One region of the Clostridium senegalense genome, then DNA from elsewhere that is predicted to be linked to it. Evidence: riboswitches for the same ligand, from Rfam matches in the RefSeq annotation. Region 1 holds a riboswitch; the other holds the start of a gene.
The links. Region 1 has a riboswitch for cobalamin ahead of KQI36_RS13800 (cobyric acid synthase). Riboswitches for the same ligand answer to the same signal wherever they lie in the genome.
Positions count from the first base shown of each region.

Region 2: it holds a riboswitch for cobalamin, as region 1 does, so the genes downstream of both, KQI36_RS11095 (ABC transporter substrate-binding protein) here and KQI36_RS13800 (cobyric acid synthase) in region 1, are expected to answer to the same signal.

Region 1 covers NZ_JAHLNC010000008.1:154,634-158,822, forward strand. The annotation lists gene cbiB (adenosylcobinamide-phosphate synthase CbiB) at 1-195, opposite strand, end outside; gene KQI36_RS13800 (cobyric acid synthase) at 444-1,946, opposite strand; cobalamin riboswitch at 2,160-2,344, opposite strand; gene yfcE (phosphodiesterase) at 2,749-3,294, opposite strand; gene KQI36_RS13810 (GNAT family N-acetyltransferase) at 3,400-3,912, opposite strand; gene KQI36_RS13815 (hypothetical protein) at 4,179-4,189, opposite strand, start outside.
Region 2 covers NZ_JAHLNC010000006.1:4,994-9,182, reverse strand. The annotation lists gene KQI36_RS11110 (ABC-2 transporter permease) at 1-66, opposite strand, end outside; gene KQI36_RS11105 (ABC transporter ATP-binding protein) at 103-972, opposite strand; gene KQI36_RS11100 (GntR family transcriptional regulator) at 987-1,358, opposite strand; cobalamin riboswitch at 1,974-2,128, shown strand; gene KQI36_RS11095 (ABC transporter substrate-binding protein) at 2,238-3,293, shown strand; gene KQI36_RS11090 (FecCD family ABC transporter permease) at 3,301-4,189, shown strand, end outside.

The sequences.
Region 1 (4,189 bases):
TACCATTAACGCTCCTGCTCTTTTTAATTTATAATTATTTTCAAATTTATTTCTAAGTTTCTTTTCAATAATGCTTATAAGTTTTCCTATATAAATTATTGGGTGTGGAATCCAATTTGGATCTCCTAATATAAAATCTATAATCATAGCTATAAATATATATATAATATTTTGTTTCAAATCAAAATTAAACATATTTTCACCTCCCTATAAAAATAATTTAATGTAATTCTCTTAGGTTAATTAAGAATTAAGATTAACCCTTACAACTCATTTTTTGATGATTCTAAATGTTTTGTTTAATATCCATTAATATATTTAAAATTCATAACATACAAGTAATAATTTCTTAATTCTTAATTCCTAAGTACTGGTTATTTTAATTTAAGAATACGTTTAAATAGCATATTCTTTAAAAGCAGTTTAAAATGAGTAATCAGTTGCTACTTTTTTAAACCAACTATTTCGTATACTTTATCCATATCTAAAGAACTTCTTACTAAATCAGCTAGTCTGTCAAGCTCTTTTTCTCTAAGATTTTCATATGGTTGTGCTTTCTTGTATTCTATACCTTTTTTACTTCTTAATTCATTAATTATAACTTCTCTAAAATCTATATTATCAAATACTCCATGAAGATAAGTTCCTATTACAGTTCTTTCTTTATTAATAACCCCATCAATATGATCACACTTGTTACCATTTTCTTTTGTTATTCTAAATAATGGATCTGCATTTTCACCTAATTCTGATACTCCCATATGAATTTCATATCCATAAACATTTATATCTTCTTTTGTTGTATTAAATAAATCTTTATTGATTACAGTTCCTTCTACCCTAGTAGTTACTTTCTTATTTTCAAAAACTGTTTCAATATCTAAAAGACCTAATCCTTCTGTTTCTAAATTATTACTTTCAACTCTATATGGATCTTTTATTTTTTTGCCTAGCATTTGGTATCCACCACATATACCGATAACATTTCCTTCTTTACTATATTCTTTTATTTTGTCAAATAATCCGCTTGCTTTTAGCACATTTAAATCCTCTATGGTATTTTTTGTACCTGGTATAATTAACAAATCAGGATTTTTAAATTCTTCTAAAGATGTTATATATCTAACGGAAACATCTTCTTCAATTTTAAGTGCATCTAAATCAGTAAAATTAGATACTCTTGGAAGTTTTATAACTGCTATATCTATTTTATCTGTAATATTTTTATTTAATTCTACTGCACCATCTTCATCTTCTAAAGCTAATGTAAAATGTGGGACAACCCCCAAACATTGTTTTTTAGATATATCTTCAAGCATATCTATTCCTGGTTTCAATATATCTACGTCACCTCTAAATTTATTAATTACAGTTCCTTTAACTCTTTCTTTTTCATTATCTTCTAAAAGCATTAATGTTCCTACTAAAGATGCAAACACTCCACCTTTATCAATATCTCCAACTAAGATTACAGGAGCATCTACAAGCTCTGCCATGCCCATATTAACTATATCTCTGTCTCTTAAGTTAATCTCTGCTGGACTTCCTGCACCTTCCATAACAATTATGTCAAACTTTTTTTCTAATTCATCAAATTTATCTTTTAACATATCTCTAAATTTCAATTTAAGATTATGATATTCCATAGCAGAGCTATTTCCATAAACTTCACCATTAACAATTATTTGACATTTTTGATCACTAGTTGGTTTTAACAAAATAGGATTCATATATGCTTCTGGTTCTAATCCTGATGCATACGCTTGAAGTACTTGCGCTCTCCCCATTTCTTTTCCATCTAATGTTATGTACGAGTTTAAAGACATATTCTGTGCCTTGTAAGGACATACCTTATACCCATCTTGAGTAAATATCCTACAAAGTGCTGTAACTAAAATACTTTTTCCAACAGAAGACGCAGTTCCTTGTACCATTATTTTTGCCATCTTAAAACACCCTTTCCAACTACAATTATTTCTAAAATCAAAATATAATATATAGTTCCAATTAATTGAAAAAACTATAATTTATAATTTAAATTTCATATTGAATTTTCTTAAAAATCACAAAATAAAAATAGATGCACCTGAAAGGGTGCATCTATTTGTTATAAATAAACTATTTGAAATTTAAACAAAATAAATAGTCCTTTCCCTCCGAAAGCTTTTTAAAATTAGGCAGGTCTCCTGGCTCATGAATCATCCTTCTCTTTGCCTTCCCCTCTTATTTTTAAAAAAGTGGCAATTTTAAAGAGTTGTCATCAATTACAGTAGCGGGGGCTGCTGTGGAATTTAACCACATTCCCTTTTCACTTATTCTAAGCACCTAACTTGTTCTATATTCTTTTTAAATTAAATTACCTGTAAATTTTTCATCAGTTATTTTCGACTTATTTCAATTATGATTATAAAATTAAACAAACTCTATGTCAAGTTTTATCAAAAATTAATGAACTTTGGTATATTTCATTAATTTTAGAAATATATCAACATTCAATATATCACCAATAAAATTATTAACGATTTTAAATATAATCTATAAAATTAACTTCTTAATTTATGCATTTAAAATTTAAATATAAAAAAAGTTATATAATATTAAAATTTGACTTTAATTTAAGAATATATTATGGAGTAAATCTTTATATAGTTTACAAATAAGTTATAATTTAATTAAATAATTTAATTTAAAAAGTTGTTTTTAAAAAGAAAGTAATCCATTTAAAAACAACTTTATCATTATAATTATTTATATAATTTTTAGTTCTTTTATTATATTTCCATCTAATTTTTTTATATAAAAAATACCTTTATCTAAAATTCCATAACTATTAGGACTATCTTTTTTAGGATATGTTATTGAACCTGGATTCAATATATATATACCATTTTCTTTTTTTGCTACGGGTACATGGGTATGTCCATATACCATCACATCACCATCACATATATTAGGATGTTTTTCTTCATCATAAATATGTCCATGGGTTAGAAAAAACCTTTTATCACCATATAAAATGGTGCTATAATCCATCATGCATGGATATTCAAGCAACATTTGATCCACATCTGCATCACAATTTCCTCTTACACCTATTATTCTGTTGCTATAATTATTAAGTAGCTTTGCAACTTCTTTAGGATTGTATTCCTCTGGCAATGGATTTCTTGGTCCGTGGTATAAAACATCTCCTAATATTATTATATAATCAGCATTTTCTTTTATAAAAGCATCAATTGCTAATTTACAATATTTAAGAGATCCATGAATATCAGATATAAAAAATAACTTCATAAATATTTTGTTTAGCACCCTAGTTATAATTATAAAACTATATCAACTAAACAAAACACCTCACTTTCTTTAGTTTATTACTTCTTTATTATAATAGTTATTACTTTATTGCTCTACCATTTTATTAAAATTTTCTTTTGTCATTCTAAATAATACTTCTTTACCTTTTTCTTCAAGAACTTCAAATTTCCAAGTTTTAAGAGCTTCTATTCCATTTTCATTAGCAACAGTGTCAAAAATAACCTCACCACCATAGCTATTAAAATAATATTCTAATAATAGCATAACTGCTTCATTCCCATAATTATTGCCTCTATATTTATTTTCAACTTTAACATTTAAATCAGCGGTTTTAGTGTTTCTGTCATATCCGTGAAAACTCACTTCCCCAACTGGTGTGTTTTCCATATTATATATTAAACAATAAAAATTCTTGCCATTTCCAGGGTCAACCATTCTTTTGTACCAATTTTCCCATTTATATTCACTATAATGAATTGCGCCTCCTACATCTCTCATTGTATCTTCATCACTCCAAAGTTTTTTTATATAATCAATTTCTTCAAAGTCAGGCTTTCTTATATAAACTAAATTACCTCTTTTTATAAATTTATCCATAAGAATGTCCCCCTTATTTATTTTTTTAAGATGATATATTAATACTATATATAATTTTAAGAACTATATATAAATAGCTTTTCTTATAAATGAATGCATTTTCTATATATCACCCAAAACCTATGATATTAACTAATATCATTCTTTTATATATTATAACTTATTTATATATTATCAAACTTTTCATTTTAACGCTAATATTTTAAATATTTTTAATTTTAAACATAAAACAAAAAAATTTAAAGGGCTTTCGCCCTTTAAAAAAATTACTGTTTCG
Region 2 (4,189 bases), on a different contig from region 1:
TATAAATTGTGAACCTTTTAATGATAAAAGCTGTATTTTCAGCTCTCTTTTTATTACATTTAACATCTTAATCCGCACCCCATTACATCTTTAAATTCATTATTATATATTTCCAACTGCTTCTCTGCTTTTAAATACCATAATATCCTCTAATGTTGGCTTTTCCAAAATCACACTATCTTTAAATATAGCCTTTATTTTTGATACATTATTAGTTAAAGCCTCAAATCCAAAACTTGTTATATTTATTGATATAAATGCTTTTCTATTTTCATCATTTAATAAACTTTTATCACCTTTTACAATTCGATATTCTTCCAATACATCAATTGTAGGTTTAGAAAATTCTATTTTTCCTTTATTAATATAAGTTATATAATCAGATATTCTTTCAAGGTCTGATGTTATATGTGTTGATATTAAAATAGCTATATCTTCATTTTGAATTACCTTTTGAAATATATCTAAAAGTTCTTCTCTAACAATTGGATCAAGACCTGCAGTTGGTTCATCCATTATTAAAAACTCAGCATTGTGACTAAGTGCTATAGCAATTGCAAATTTCATTTTCATACCCTTTGAAAGTTCTTTTACTTTTTGATCTTCATTTAATCCAAATATCTTTAAATATTTGCTAAAAGTTTCAAAACTCCACTGCTTATAAAAGTTAGAAATTATTTTAGCATTTTTCTTTATAGATAATTTTTCATAATAAAAACAATCATCATATACAAAACCAATTTTTTCTTTTATTTCTTTAGAATACTTAACATTATCTTTTCCAAATATCTTAATTTCTCCACTATCTCTTTTTAATAAATTCATTATTAATTTTATTGTTGTAGTTTTACCTGCTCCATTTTCACCTATAAATCCCATTATATATCCTTTTTCTAAATTAAAAGATACATCATCTAATTTAAAATTTTTATAGGTTTTTGTTATATTTTTTATCTCCAAAACATTTTTCATACTCCTCAACTCCTTTAATACTTATATATAATTTCTAATTTTTCTTTCATATTATCTAAGGATAAATCTATTTTTTTCCCTTCATTTATGCCCTTTAAAAGATATTTTTTAACATTATCCATTATAGTATATTTTATAAATTCTTTATCCTTATTTGAGATAAAAGTTCCCTTTCCTGGAACTGTATAAACAAATCCTTGCTTTTCTAATTCTTCATAAGCCCTTTTAGTCGTTATTACACTTATTTTTAATTCCTGTGACAGTGCTCTTATAGATGGTAATATATCATCTAATATAAGTTTATTTTCAAATATTGATTTTTTAATTTGTTCTTCTATTTGTGAATATATTGGCTTTCCAGAAGAATTATCAATTACAATATTCATAATACCCCTCTTCTTCAACATTATTTATATAGTGAGTATACCCACTATATACAGTTGTAGTAAAAAAAATTATTTTTCTATCTTTTCTCGTTTTTTAAAGAAAATTAAATGCTCCAAAATTATAGCTATACAAAACATTATAATTATAAACATAATCTTCATGAATCCTATTTCCTTTATAAATTTTATTTTCAACTCGTATATATCCTATATACACAGTATATACTCTATATACACACCTTGTCAATAAAATTTAAATTAATTTTTTATAATTATAATTATCTTCTATAAAAATATAAATAAAAACTAAAGCAATCAAAGCTTATTCTAAAAAAGTACGTTTAATATTATTAGGAACATAGTGAGTAACAATCACCACAACTATTTAACTGTTCACTATTAACTTTTAACTAAAAAAATCTGCTAATTATTGATAAAATATTAATTTAAATTTTCTCATTTGATAACTAAATAAGTTTAAAAGTTAACTTGGAACTCTATATATTTGAACAATTAGTTATAAAAATTAATCATTTCAAAATTATTTGACATATTTTTTAATTTATGATAAGCTTTTCAATGATAATTCAATAAAATTTTAAGTTAAATTCAATTTAACTTACTTTTAGAATAGGTTATAAAAGTAAAGTCACTTTTATATAAAAGGGGAAGTTGGGTGCAAATCCCACGCGGTCCCGCCACTGTAAAAGATTATTTTTTCTATATCAATAATCTTTAGCCAGAATACCTGCCTATTTTTTCACTACAATAGCCTACGAGAGATGGGGATAGTGTTTATATAAGTTTGTACTTATACCTATTTAGCCACTTAAGGTTAAATAGGTTTTTTTATTTATAAAAATTAAAGGAGTTTTATTTATGAGATCAAAAAATATGAAAAAAACAATTATGAAAACTTTATGTACTACACTTTGCATTGCTATGACAGTTTCATTTATGGGTTGTTCTAGTAATAATAAGTCTACTAATACAAATAGTGTATCTACTGAAAACAGTTCTACCAAGGAAAATAAAAATTCAAGCTATCCTGTAACTATAAAAAATTATAATGTGAATAACGAAGAAATTGAAATTACTTTTGATAAGGCACCAGAAAGAGTTTTAACAACTAACCAAACTACAACTGAATTGATGCTAGACTTAGGATTAGAAGATAAGCTAATTGGTACATGCTATTTGGACAACCCTATATCAGAAAAAGTTAAAGACAAATATGCAAAAATTCCAGTTGTATCTGAAAAATATCCTACTAAAGAGCAAGTTTTATCTTTAAATCCTGATTTTATATTTGGATGGAAAAGTGTCTTTGCCGATAAAACACTTGGTGATGTAAGCGAATGGATAGGCAGAGGTACTAATACATTTGCTCAGCGTAATACCGTTAAATCCGTTGGAAATTATACTGTTGAAAATTTATTTAAAGATATTGATGACTTAGGAACTATATTTAATATAAAGGATAAAACAGATAAATATATACAAGACAATAAAGATAGATTAACTAAAATAGAAGAAAAAACAAATTCTATTGACAAGAAAAAAACAACATTAATTTTAGAATCTGAAGAAAAAGGTGATTTTAGATTATATGGCAAAAATGATCTTGTAAGTGATATGGCTTTAAAAGCTGGATTAGAAAATTTAGGTGAAGAATCTGGAACTGTAAGTTTAGAAAATATAGTTAGTTTAAATCCTGACACTATTCTTCTTATACATGATGGCGATGGAAAAGATATTCACGATCCTGAAATTGCTAAAATTTTCACTTCTAATGAGGCCTTGAAAAATGTAACTGCCGTTAAAAATAATGCAATAGTTGTTACTGGGCTTGCTGAAACTTGGGCCGGTGGAATTCGTGTAGTAGATGCTATTGAACGCTACTCTAAAGAATTATATCCTGAATTATATAAATAGGTGATTTATGAAAAATAAAAACTTTTCAAATATACTAAGTAAATATAATTATTTAATAGTTATTGCTTTAATGTTGCTTTTATTAGTATCTATAGTTTTAGCAGTGTCTATAGGTTCTGTAAAACTTCCTGCCACTGATGTTTATAGTATAATTTTAAATAAACTTTTTGGTACAAGTTTAAAAGGAAAGTCAATTCCACAGGCATCTATTGATATAGTTTGGCAAATACGATTGCCACGAGTTTTTCTTGGTGTAATAACTGGGTTAGGATTATCTCTTGGTGGAACGGTTATGCAAGCTACAGTGCAAAATCCATTAGCTGATCCATATCTTTTAGGGATTTCCTCTGGAGCCACACTAGGTGCTACTTTTTCAATATTAATTGGTGCCTCTACATTATTTACTGGAGTTTTACAAAATACAGGTGTAACCTTTTGGGCTTTTATAGGAGCTTTACTCGCCTCAATAGTAGTATTTAAACTTTCTAATTTAGGTGGAAGAGCTACATCTGTAAAATTAGTTCTTTCTGGTATGGTAGTTAACTTAATATGTTCTGCTTTATCAAGTTTTATGATTTATCTTACAAACGATAACAGTGCCCTTCACTCACTTTCATATTGGAGTATGGGTTCTTTAACTGGTGCTAAATGGACAAACTTACTGATACCTACAATTATAGTTGTATTTTTTATTATAATCTTTATTATACAATCTAGGGTTATGGATGTAATGCTTTTAGGTGATGAAACTGCTATAACTTTAGGTATAGATTTAAATAAATATAGAAAGTTTTATTTAATTAGCGTTTCAATTTTATCAGGGGTTCTTGTTTCATGTTGTGGAATGATAGGTTTTGTAGGATTAGTTATTCCTCATATTACCCGTAGTTTAGTTG